DNA from 4 places in the Bowmanella denitrificans genome. Region 1 is predicted to be linked to each of the others. Evidence: predicted binding sites of a transcription regulator. Region 1 holds the regulator's gene; each other region holds the start of a gene.
What was found. Region 1 encodes sigma-54, which starts transcription at its own class of promoters, with help from an activator protein. Its sites were predicted from a motif close to GTTGGCACGNNNNTNGNNT; they were not measured.

Region 2: a site for sigma-54 is predicted at 1,322-1,340, ahead of ABD028_RS18395 (DUF1328 domain-containing protein). Genes of this name have one in related genera too.
Region 3: a site for sigma-54 is predicted at 1,755-1,773, ahead of ABD028_RS05660 (nitric-oxide reductase large subunit). Genes of this name have one in related genera too.
Region 4: a site for sigma-54 is predicted at 1,430-1,448, ahead of glnA (glutamate--ammonia ligase). Genes of this name have one in related genera too.

The regions. Positions count from the first base shown of each region.
Region 1 covers NZ_BAAAEI010000008.1:79,450-82,605, reverse strand. The annotation lists gene rapZ (RNase adapter RapZ) at 1-309, opposite strand, end outside; gene ptsN (PTS IIA-like nitrogen regulatory protein PtsN) at 306-749, opposite strand; gene hpf (ribosome hibernation promoting factor) at 808-1,095, opposite strand; gene ABD028_RS09380 (RNA polymerase factor sigma-54) at 1,123-2,601, opposite strand; gene lptB (LPS export ABC transporter ATP-binding protein) at 2,681-3,156, opposite strand, start outside.
Region 2 covers NZ_BAAAEI010000023.1:163,918-167,073, reverse strand. The annotation lists gene ABD028_RS18405 (NADPH-dependent FMN reductase) at 51-659, opposite strand; gene soxR (redox-sensitive transcriptional activator SoxR) at 752-1,228, shown strand; gene ABD028_RS18395 (DUF1328 domain-containing protein) at 1,407-1,583, shown strand; gene ABD028_RS18390 (hypothetical protein) at 1,610-1,921, shown strand; gene ABD028_RS18385 (diacylglycerol kinase family protein) at 2,066-3,156, shown strand, end outside.
Region 3 covers NZ_BAAAEI010000006.1:609,972-613,127, reverse strand. The annotation lists gene ABD028_RS05660 (nitric-oxide reductase large subunit) at 1-1,644, opposite strand, end outside; gene norR (nitric oxide reductase transcriptional regulator NorR) at 1,871-3,156, shown strand, end outside.
Region 4 covers NZ_BAAAEI010000012.1:16,494-19,649, forward strand. The annotation lists gene glnA (glutamate--ammonia ligase) at 1-1,356, opposite strand, end outside; gene typA (translational GTPase TypA) at 1,827-3,156, shown strand, end outside.

The DNA.
Region 1 (3,156 bases):
GTGCAGACGACGGGTTTCGCTGAAACGTTTGATTAGCACGTCGTCACTGGCATCCAGATAAAGTATGGTCAGTTCCCAGTTAGAGGGCAGGTAGTCAAGAATTTCTACCAACTCTTCAGGGTCTTTGGGTAGGTTACGCACATCAATGCTGACGGCAACCTGATCATACTCATCGACAACCGTGTGGGTCAGAGTCGGTAGCAAATTAACCGGAATATTGTCCACACAGTAATAACCCAGATCTTCCAATGCCCTTAAGACAATAGACTTACCCGAGCCGGAGCGCCCGCTGATAATAATGAGTTTCACACTATGGCCTCAAATAGTTCCTGATCTGATTGGGCATGACGTAGCTTTTTCACCGTTTCCTTGTCATTCAGTTTGGCTGCTATAGTGGCCAGGGTTTGCAGATGTCCCTGTGCCTGATCTTCTGGTACAAGAATAGCGAAGAAGATGTCCACAGGCTGATTATCAATGGCTTCAAACGCGACGGCTGGCTGGCTGGTTAACAATATTGCCGTGACTTTCTCCAGTCCGGCCAAACGGCCATGGGGAATGGCAATGCCACAACCAATGCCGGTACTACCCATTTTTTCACGGTTCAGCAGACTGGTGAGGATCGCATCCTGACCAATTTCTGGCAGATGCCTGGCCGCGATATCACTGATAGATTCCAGAATGCGTTTTTTACTGGTCCCCTGAATGGCACAGGAAGTGCAATCAAGGGAGAGGATGTCTTTGATTTCCATGCTGAGTTTTGTGTTGTGGCCATAAACAGGCGGGGCCTGTTTATGGCTTTGTTTGAGCCTAATGGCGTTTTATTTTTTCCTTATGCTTGAGCACCTGGCGATCAAGCTTATCTATAAGGCTGTCAATGGCGGCATACATATCGGTATGCTCGGAGGTGGCAAAAACCTCGGCACCATTGAGGTGCAGAGTGGCTTCCGCCTTCTGATTAAGTTTCTCCACATTCAGGATAACATGGACATTGTTAATATGATCGAAATGTCGCTCCAACTTGGTAAATTTGCTGTCAACATAGGCGCGAAGAGAATCGGTGATTTCAACGTGATGACCAGTAAGGTTGATTTGCATAATGCCTCTTCCTTTTGTTGGTAAGTCTTAAAGCAGACTCTTGCGTTGGTTGGATGGGGGAATCGATAAGGATTCCCGGTATTTGGCGATTGTCCGCCGGGCAACCATAATGCCTTGCTCGGCCAACAACTGCGCAATCTTGCTGTCACTCAGCGGTTTGGCGGGTTTTTCTGCCGCCACCAGTTTTTTAATCAGAGCGCGGATAGCAGTAGACGAGCACTCGCCACCACTTTCCGTTGCCACATGGCTGGAGAAGAAGTATTTCAGCTCAAAAATGCCACGTGGTGTATGCATATACTTCTGGGTCGTAACCCGGGAAATAGTGGATTCATGCATATCCACCATTTCTGCGACATCATTCAGCACCATTGGTTTCATGGCCTCAGGGCCATATTCAAAAAATCCCTGTTGCTGCTGTACTATGCAATTAGCCACTTTAAGTAGCGTTTCATTCCGGCTTTCCAGACTCTTGATAAACCATTTGGCTTCCTGCATATGAGAGCGGATAAACTGGCTGTCGCTGGAATTTCTGGCATTGCGGCTCATGGCCGCATACTGCTGATTGATACTCAACTTGGGCAGGCTATCAGGGTTTAGTTCTACCACCCAGCGGCCATTTTTCTTAGTCACTGACACGTCTGGAATAACGTACTCTGGTTCACTGGTGACGATGGCGCTGCCTGGCCTGGGATTCAGGGTTTGCAGTAACCGCAGTGCTTCACGCAGTTCGTCTTCTTTCAAACGTGCCTTGCGCATCAGGGTACGGTAGTCTTTGCTGGCCAGCAGTTCGCTATGCTCCAGAATCAACGCCTTGGCTTCTTCCAGCCAGGGGGTTTCAGCGCCAAACTGACGAAGTTGCACCAATAGGCATTCTTGCACTGAACGCGAGCCTACCCCCACAGGATCAAACATCTGGATACGTTTTAACACGCATTCCACCTCATCCAGTTCCACTTCTTCGTCTTCGATATCCAGACTCTGCAGAATGTCTTCGGTGCTGACCGTAAGATAACCTGACTCATCAATGCTATCGATAATAGCGATAGCAATAGCGGTGTCAGTTTCACTGAAAGGGGTCAGACGCATTTGCCACAGCAAGTGATCCTGAATGCTGTCGGATGTTTCACCCTGGTAAATATTGTCCTCATCTGAGCTGGCGGCTGAGGAGGAGGGGCCTGAAGAAGCGCTGTAATACTCATCCCAGGTAGTATCTACCGGTAAGTCGTCTGGTAATTCCTGTTTTTCCAGCGCTTCGCCGGTTTCCATGCGGTCGTTGTCTTCGCTATTGGCAGAAGCACTGTCGTTGCTGACATTGTTGAGGTCCTGATCGTCGCCGGTGGAAAAATCCTGGCCGTCATCCGCTTCCAACAAAGGGTTGGATTCCAGGGCTTCCTGGATTTCCTGTTGCAGATCCAGGGTCGACAGTTGCAACAGACGAATGGCCTGTTGCAGTTGCGGCGTCATGGTGAGCTGCTGGCTGAATTTTAGCTGTAATGCGGGCTTCATCTACTTCTTATTATCTTCCAATGGCCTTCAGGGTATTGATATGGTCGTTCATGGCAAGTTCAATGCCTGTTTGGCTTAACTATAGCTTGAATTGCTCACCCAGGTATACATCTCTGACCTGCTTGTCGTTAAGTACCTGTTCGGCTGAGCCTTCCGCAATTAATTCACCATGACTGACAATATAAGCTTTTTCACATACATCCAGGGTTTCACGGACATTATGGTCGGTAATCAGAACGCCGATGCCTCTGTCTTTCAGATGATGGATAATCTTTTTTATATCGCTGACCGAAATGGGATCGACACCGGCAAAGGGCTCATCCAGCAATATAAATCTGGGGTTGGCTGACAAGGCCCGGGCGATTTCCACCCGGCGTCTTTCTCCTCCGGACAGACTCATGCCGGTGCTATGACGGATATGGTTGATGTTAAATTCATCCAACAATGCATCCGCCTCCTGCTCCCGTTGCTCCTGGTTGAGATCCTTGCGGGTTTCCAGAATCGCCATCAGATTTTGATAAACGCTTAGTTTCCGGAAGATGGATGACTCCTGGG
Region 2 (3,156 bases), on a different contig from region 1:
AACAATAAGTCATACTGGTGACGTTTTTTTGAACAATAACTATCCGCTGCTCAGCCTACCTGACAAGCCAGCCGCAGCGCTGCCCCTTTATGCGATAACTGGCGCTTCCGCACATCTTCCAGCCTGGCCTGCTTTAGCGCCCTGCCCCACCAATTAAGTTGTTCCAGCATACGCATTAAGGTGCGTCTGGGTCTGTCCTGCTCTTTTAAGCTGCCGTTGTCATCAAACTGCTCCCAGGCATTTATAAAGCTCACCGATTCACGCACGCTGGCGCTTTGCAGCTCAACAAATACCTGACGTAATTGCTCTACTGCCCGCAGTCCTCCCGAGACCCCGCCATAACTGACAAAGCCCACCGGTTTGGTGTGCCATTCATTATTTACCGCATCGATTAACGCCTTTAAGGGGGCTGGAAAACTATGATTATACTCCGGCGTCACAACAATAAAGGCATCCGCCGCGCCCAGCTCAGCGCGAATGCCATCCAGCACCAGATTATCCAGAGGTGCGGTGCTAGTTAGGTCCAACGGGTCGATTACAGTCAGATTCAACTCATCCAGCTTGGCCAGTTCAGTGGTCACCCAATTGGTAACCACTTCACATAGGCGTCCTTCACGGGTACTACCCATAATCACAGCAATATTCAGTTTATCCGGCATGGTGCTCTCCATTAGTCAGAAGTGGGTTGTTTACTTATCAGTGCTTGTGGCATAGGCTAAAACCTCAAGTAAAGTTAAGGTCAATAGCTAAGATGAAAAAAAATCGGCAAGGGGGTAAAGCCTGTAAGGATGTGACGCAGCCTCTGACGGTCGGCCAGGTGGCCAAACGCAGTGGTGTGGCAGTGTCGGCGCTGCACTTTTACGAACAAAAAGGGTTGATTAAAAGCTGGCGCAACCAGGGTAATCAGCGCCGATACCACAGGGATGTGCTACGCCGTATCGCAGTGATCAAGTCTGCCCAACAAGTCGGAGTGCCACTGGCTGAGATAGCTAACGCACTGTCGTCTTTACCCGACAATCGAGCACCCAATTCAGGGGACTGGGCCAGAATGTCTCAGGCCTGGCTACAGGATCTGAATCACCGAATTGAGACACTGACCAAGTTACGCGACAACCTCAGTAGTTGCATTGGTTGCGGTTGTTTATCGCTGCAGAACTGTCGCCTCAGAAATCCCGGTGACAGCCTGTCAGAACAAGGCTCCGGGGCAAGGTTGATCGATCCTGACTGAGTCCCAGACCGGGTTTTGCCAGCCAAGGTCTGCGCCACTTCATTGCTATATTTCCTGGCTGTTGAGTCAGGCTGAATGGACGAAATAAAACAGCTTGGCATGCTTTTGGCTTAGTTGAATTTGCGATTCATTGGCTGGTATACACAAAGCAACGCCAGCCGTCACAACAGGAGGACCAATGTTAGGCTGGGCACTGACTTTTTTTATTATCGCCATTGTTGCTGCATTACTTGGCTTCGGTGGTATAGCCGGCGCAGCCGCCGGGGTAGCGAAGGTTATCTTTTTTATCTTTGTGGTGCTGCTGCTGATTTCCCTGGTGGCAGGTGCACTAAGAGGCAAACGCCCTAAACTTTAATTTCGGTTTCACAAAAGGAGTAGATTATGACAAACAACAAAACCCTGACCATTGCTTTATTCGTGGCGACCTTGGGTCTGACCGCCTGCGACAACGGTGGCAAAGCAGAACAAGCTGGTGAAAAAGTGGACGAAACCATGGAGCAAGCTGGCGACAAGTTAGAAGATGCCATGGACAAAACCAAGGGTGCCATGCGTGACGCAGGCGACAAACTGGAGGATGCCGCCGAAAAAACCGGCGATAAGCTTGAAGATGCGGCGGATACCGCCAGCGATAAAATGAAAGAGCTCTGTGAAAAAGCCAAGGAAAAAGCAGAGTTTAAAGACAAGGACTGCTAATTCCTATCCGGTGGGGGGCCTAATGCCCCCTTTTTTTGTGCTGGGCAATCCTTGCGTAGCAGAAACTGGATCGGCATAGAATCTATTCTTTTAAGTGATAAACTGGCCTAGCAAAAACCATTGGTGAACGTTCAGGGAGAACCTATGCCTGTTGCCTTTTATTATCTGGCTGGTGGTTTAGCCAGTTTTATTGCCCTGCTGTTTAGCCCGCATCTCGTAGTTACCTTGCTGCTTGCATGGCTGTGCCTGTCTCTGCTGGCAGTCAGTCTGGCCTACTTATTTAATTTCGCCGAGCTGTTCCGAAAACGCGAAGATGGCCGCATCCCCCTCGTGATCCGTTGGCTGTTTATTCCCTTTCTGGTAGGCGTCACCCTGTATAACAGTTGGGCGAGAAAGCACGACAAAGTCCCGGCCATTCAAAAAATTACAGACAATCTTTATCTGGGCTGTCGCTTATTTACTGCGGATGTAGAAACCATTAAGAACGAAAACATTGCTGCAGTGCTGGACGTGACGGCGGAGTTCGATGCGCTTGATTGGTCGCTGCAAGGAGAGAATATCGCCTATCTGAATATTCCGGTGCTGGATCACAGTTCACCTAATGTGGCGCAGTTAAATCACGCATTACACTGGCTGCAACATCAGCATAAACAAGGCCGTAAAGTATTAGTGCATTGTGCCCTGGGCCGGGGCCGGTCGGTGCTGGTTGTAGCAGCTTATTTGCTAGCCCAACAACCTGACAGCAGTGCACAAGACGTGCTTGAAAATATTCGCGCCATACGCCAGACCGCCCGTTTAAACCGATGGCAGTTTAAACAGCTTGAGTTCCTGCATCGTGAAGGCAAGCTGAGACTCAACATGCAAACCTGGATTATCGCCAACCCGGTAGCAGGAGGGGGAAAATGGCAGGAGTGCCAGGAACAAATAAAACACATTTTGGGCCAGCGACTGGACATAAAAATTGCCCTTACCAGTTTGGATGAAGATGGACAACAACTGGCAGAACAGGCCATTGAGCAAGGCGCTGACATCATTATTGCCTGCGGCGGCGATGGCACCATCACCGAAGTGGCCTCAGCCTTGCTCAATAAACCTGTGCAGTTGGGCATTATTCCCCTTGGTACCGCCAATGCGCTGGCACAAGCCTTATGCGGTATACGCAGTAAGTTGCTTCCCATCGACACAGCCTGTGAGGTGATATTAGCCGGGGAAAGCAGGCAAATTGACACGGCCTG
Region 3 (3,156 bases), on a different contig from region 1:
TACCGCCATTACCGGGGTGGTGGTGCCGGAAAAATACATATGGTGAAAGGTGCCAGGTACGCCACCGAGCATAAACAGCGATGCCGAGGCCAGACTGGCCGTTGTGGCCATGGTGCGGGACACCAGGCCCATACTGCAGAAGATAAAGGCCAGGGCGGTGGTGGCAAACACTTCAAAAAAGCCTTCCACCCAAAGATGGACTATCCACCAGCGCCAGTACTCCATAATGGACAAATGTGTGCGCTCGCCATAGAAGAACCCTGCACCATAGAACAGGCCTATGGCGACCACTGAGGCGGTTAGCAGTGCCAGCAGATTGCGGTCACCTGGCTGGCGCAGGGCTGGGACGATACCGCGTAACATCAGGCCCAGCCAAAACACAATGCCAGCAAACTTACCTATTTGCCATAAGCGGCCAAGATCAACAAATTCGTAACCCTGATGGCCCAGCCAGAAGCTCCATTCGGCTGGCATGATTTGCGCAATGGCCAGGTAATTACCGGTAAAGGAGCCAATCACCACGATCACCAAGGCCCAGAACAAAATATCGACCCCAAGTTTCTGGAATTTGGGATCGCGCCCGCCATTGATGATCGGGGCCAGGAACAACCCTGCGGTCAGAAAGCCGGTGGCTATCCAGAACAGCGCGGATTGAATATGCCAGGTTCTGACCAGGGAATAGGGAAAGTACTGTGATACATCCAGGCCATAGAATTGCTGGCCTTCCACCGTGTAATGGGCGGTAAAGCCACCCAGAAAAACCTGAAAGGTAAAGAGCGCCACCACCAAAAACACATATTTGCCCAGCGCCTTTTGCGAGGCTGTCAGCTTGACCAGACTCAGTGGGTCTCGCTGTGGTGCCTGTGGTTCGGGATCCTCTTTACGCAGAAATGCCCAGGCCCATACCAGGCCACCGACGCCGGCAATCAGCAGCACCACTGAGACAACCGACCACAGGATATTTTCGCCTGTGGGTTGATTATCTATCAGGGGTTCATGGGGCCAGTTGTTGGTATAGGTTGCAGTAGAATCAGGTCTTTCGGTGGCGGCGGCCCAAGCTGTCCAGAAAAAGAAATGTGCCATGCTGGCACGTTTATCTGCATCTGGCAGGGTGTTTTCTTTCATGGCGAAGCTTTCACGGCTACTTTGCAATTCAGGATGATCACTGAATAGCTTGTCATAATACCCGGCCACGTCCGCCATGGCCGCTGCCCGACGTGCACTGACCAGCACAATATCGCCTGGTTGCAGCGTGTTTTGTCGATACTCCTGTTTCAGGCGAAATTTCAGCAGATTCTGCTGTTCGGCATCAAGCCTGGCATAGGCTTGTCCGTAGGTGTCTTCTGCCGCCAGTTGCAACCAGGCCATCAGTTCCCGGTGTAACCAGTCGGCAGTCCAGTCCGGGGCCTGATAAGCGCCATGGCCCCAGATTGAGCCAAGCTGCATACCACCGATGGATTGCCAGGCTGTCTGACCATCCAGGATTTGCGATTCGGTCATCAGCACCTGTCCCGATGGGGTGACCACTTGCTGAGGAATAGGCGGGGCCTGGCGATATACTTCGCGACCAAAATAGCCCAGCATGGCAAAGGTAACCGCCAGTATGGTGATAAGCACAAACCAGAGTCGACGATAATTAGCCATACATCCTCTCCCGGTGATGGGTAAATAAGTGGATGCTGACAGGCAGCATCTTGCAACAGGTAGGTAGCATTTGGGTGTTCTCCGTTATTGTTGTGAAGCGCAACCTTCTATGGCAAGGCCTGTGCCATGGTTTAACTCAATGAAAATAAAGAAATAAAAAACAACATGGTAAAATAGACCTTGTTTTGGTAAGGTTCTATTTACCGTTTAAAGGGTTGTAAATACCATGATGAATGAATTTCTGGTGGCAGATCTATCGGTCGAACTGCCTGACCAACTGCGTTTAGAAAGGCTGGTTAAAACCCTTAAGGCCGAGTTTGAATGCGGCGCCGTAGCGCTGCTGAAACTGGAAGGTGAGATGCTAAAGCCCCTGGCTGTCACCGGGCTGGTCAAGGAGACCCTGGGGCGGCGGTTTTTACCGGCCCAGCACCCAAGGCTGGCGGCAATTCTGACCAGTGAGCAGCAACCGGTTTGTTTTGAACACAGCAGCGCGTTGCCTGATCCCTACGACGGCTTACTGGATCAGTTAGCCGGTGAGCCGCTGCCTGTGCATGATTGTATGGGAATGCGTCTTGAGCAGGACGGCAAGAGCTGGGGGGTGATCACCTTTGATAGTTTGTCACCCGGCACCTTTGATCAGTCGGCGTTATCCAGACTGAAGCAGCAGAAACTCTTACTGGAAGCCGCTATTCGCACCACCCGGCTGGAGCAGGAAAATCGCAGCTTGCGCCAGTCGCGCATTGGTGCGGCAATTCCGCAGGAAGCTGGGGGCAGCGGTGAAACCGAAATTGTCGGACGTAGCCAGGCATTGCAGCAACTGCTGGCAGAACTGGATACAGTGGCGGATTCAGAGCTACCGGTGCTACTGCTGGGGGAAACCGGTGTCGGCAAAGAATTATTTGCCAGGCGTTTGCATCTGCACTCCAGGCGGGTTGATAAACCCCTGATCCATGTGAACTGTGCGGCGTTACCCGAATCCTTAGCGGAAAGTGAGCTGTTTGGTCATGTTAAAGGGGCGTTTTCCGGGGCCCATCAGGAGCGGGCTGGCAAATTTGAAGCCGCCAACGGCGGCACCTTGTTCCTCGACGAAGTAGGGGAGTTACCGCTGGCCGTGCAGGCTAAGTTGCTAAGGGCTCTGCAAAACGGTGAAATTCAGCGCCTTGGTGCTGATAAGCCGCGCAAGGTCAATGTACGGATTGTGGCCGCCACCAATCGGCAGCTTAAAGACAGTGTCAAAAATGGCGATTTTCGCGCCGACCTTTACCACAGGTTGTCGGTATACCCCGTGCCTATTGCACCACTGAGGGAAAGAGGCAATGACATCCTGCTGCTGGCCGGCCATTTTCTGGAGCAGAATCGTGCGCGACTGGGATTACGCAGTCTGCGTTTGTCCGGGGAGGCAGAACAAGCCTTGCTGGCATACCAGTGGCCGGGCAACATCCGTGAGCTGGAACATGTGATCAGCCGGGCTGCGATCAAATGTTTGGGACGCAGCCCGGCCCGTGACGGCAT
Region 4 (3,156 bases), on a different contig from region 1:
TTCCACTTCCAGGCGCTTGATGGCAATGTAGGCGTCGATCATGTCGTCGCTCATCACACCGCCTTCCTTCAGGAATTCACGGTCTGCATCCAGTGCATCCAACGCCATTTCCAGGCTGTGAGAAACAGTTGGAATATCTTTGGCTTCTTCTGGCGGCAGGTCGTACAGGTCCTTGTCCATGGCATCACCAGGGTGGATCTTGTTCTTAATGCCATCCAGGCCAGCCATCAACATAGCCGTAAACGCCAGGTAAGGGTTAGCCGCCGGGTCAGGGAAGCGAACTTCAATACGACGTCCCTTCACGCTGGGTACGTGCGGAATACGGATAGAGGCAGAGCGGTTACGGGCCGAGTAAGCCAGCATAACAGGCGCTTCGAACCCTGGGACCAAACGCTTATACGAGTTGGTGGTTGGGTTAGCAAATGCGTTGATAGCGCGGGCGTGCTTAATAATACCACCGATGTAGTACAAAGCTTCTTCAGACAGACCAGCGTATTTATCACCAGCGAAGATGTTCTTGCCATCTTTACTGATGGACTGGTGAACGTGCATACCAGAACCGTTATCACCCACCAAAGGCTTGGGCATAAAGGTCGCGGTTTTACCATAGGCATCGGCGACGTTATGCACTACATATTTGTAGATTTGCACTTCATCAGCCTTGGTGGTCATGGTGTTGAAACGGCAGGCGATCTCGTTTTGTCCGGCTGTGGCCACTTCATGGTGGTGAGCTTCAATGGACAAGCCCATTTCTTCCATCACCAAACACATGGCGGCACGGATATCGTGAGCAGAGTCAACAGGTGGAACCGGGAAATAACCGCCTTTCACACTTGGACGGTGACCCTTGTTACCACCTTCGAATTCAACGCCTGAATTCCACTTGGCTTCCATAGAGTCGATTTCATAGAAAGAACCGGCCATATCGGTGTGGAAACGAATATCGTCAAACATAAAGAATTCAGGCTCTGGACCCATCAGTACGGTGTCACCGATACCGGTAGATTTCAGGTACTCTTCTGCGCGTCTGGCGATAGAGCGTGGATCACGATCGTAGCCCTGCATGGTAGAGGGTTCATAAATGTCGCAACGGATGTTTACCTGGGTTTCTTCAGCAAAAGGATCTAAAACTGCTGAGCTGGCGTCAGGCATTAACACCATGTCAGAATCATTAATACCTTTCCAGCCTGCGATGGAGGAACCATCAAACATTTTGCCTTCCTCGAAGAACTCTTCGTCCACCAGGCTGGCAGGAATGGAAACGTGCTGCTCTTTACCTTTGGTATCGGTAAAACGCAGGTCAACAAACTTGGCTTCACTTTCTTTGATCAGGTCCAGTGCCTTTTCTACTGACATTATGTCCTCCAGGTTGATATTCAAAACGCAGATTCAGCTTCTGCGGGTAAGTCGAATTTTCTGCTGCTGACAAAAGCGATTTCCATGCCAACTCAATAATTGCCTCTGCAACGCCCTGTTGACGCGCAACACATTGAACAAGGTACCAAAACGGCGCACGGGATTGCACCAACACAGTGCAGACAAGCACCAAAATGGCGCGAGATGCGCCAGAAAGATGCACCTAAAAGTAGTCGAATTCCGGCTAGCTGCAAAGCAAAGTCAACAAGGCTGCGTAAAAAACACAAAGTGTCATCGCAAAGTCACAGATAAAACTGTACAATCCGCCGCCTGAAAATGGGAATTGGGTGAAAATTTCGGCAAAGCCGGCATAAAACCCGACCTGTTAAGTCAGGATGAAATACACTTCAGACTGAATAGCCTGTTTGGATGACGACATCATCCGCTCCATGCCACCAAGAGAGAATCTGATGAGTTCACAACATACCTCACTGGAAAAACTGAGGAACATTGCCATTATTGCCCACGTTGACCATGGTAAAACCACGCTGGTCGACAAGCTGCTTCAACAGTCCGGCACCCTGGACAGCCGCAAGGGCACGGACGAACGCGTTATGGATTCCAATGCGTTGGAAAAAGAGCGTGGTATTACCATCCTGGCCAAAAATACCGCCATCAACTGGAAAGACTACCGTATCAACATTCTGGATACCCCCGGACACGCCGACTTCGGTGGTGAAGTTGAACGGGTATTGTCTATGGCAGACTCTGTACTGCTGTTGGTCGATGCAGTGGACGGCCCAATGCCACAGACCCGCTTTGTCACGCAAAAAGCCTTTGCTCATGGTCTGAATCCCATTGTAGTTATCAACAAGATTGACCGTCCGGGTGCACGACCTGACTGGGTAATGGATCAGGTTTTTGATTTGTTTGACAACCTGGGTGCCAACGACCAGCAACTGGACTTCCCGGTTGTTTACGCTTCGGCGCTGCAGGGCTGGGCCAGCATGGACGAAAACCAACAGAGCGGCGACATGGAACCTTTGTTCCAGGCCATTGTTGACAAAGTTTCACCCCCGAATGCCGACCCGGAAGGGTCATTACAGATGCAGATCTCCCAGTTGGACTACTCCAGCTACCTGGGCATTATCGGCATTGGTCGCATCAAGCGTGGCCAGGTTAAGGTTAACCAGCAGGTAACCGTAATGGGTGCCGATGGCAAAAAGCGCAACGGTAAAGTGGGTCAGGTATTTGGTTATCTGGGCCTGGACAGATATGAAGCAGAAAGTGCCAGCGCTGGTGACATTGTTGCTATCAGTGGTCTGGGTGAACTGAAAATCTCTGACACCGTTTGTGCAGTGGACAATGTAGAAGCTCTGCCGCCCCTGACCGTTGATGAACCCACGGTAACCATGACCTTCCAGGTTAATACCTCGCCTTTCGCTGGCCAGGACGGTAAATTCGTTACCTCACGCCAGATTCTGGAAAGACTGCAAACCGAACTGAAACACAACGTTGCACTGCGGGTTGAAGAAACGGCTGATCCGGACAAGTTCCGCGTATCCGGCCGTGGTGAGCTGCACTTGGGTGTGCTGATAGAAAACATGCGTCGCGAAGGCTACGAGCTGGCAGTATCCCGCCCGGAAGTGATTCTGCGTAAAGATGGCGAGCAGTTGCTGGAACCCTATGAAACTTTGACGGTAGATATCGAAGAAGAGAATCAGGGCTCCATTATGGAACAGTTGGGTCTGCGCAAAGCAGAAATGCGTGATATGAACCCAGACGGCAAAGGCCGGGTGC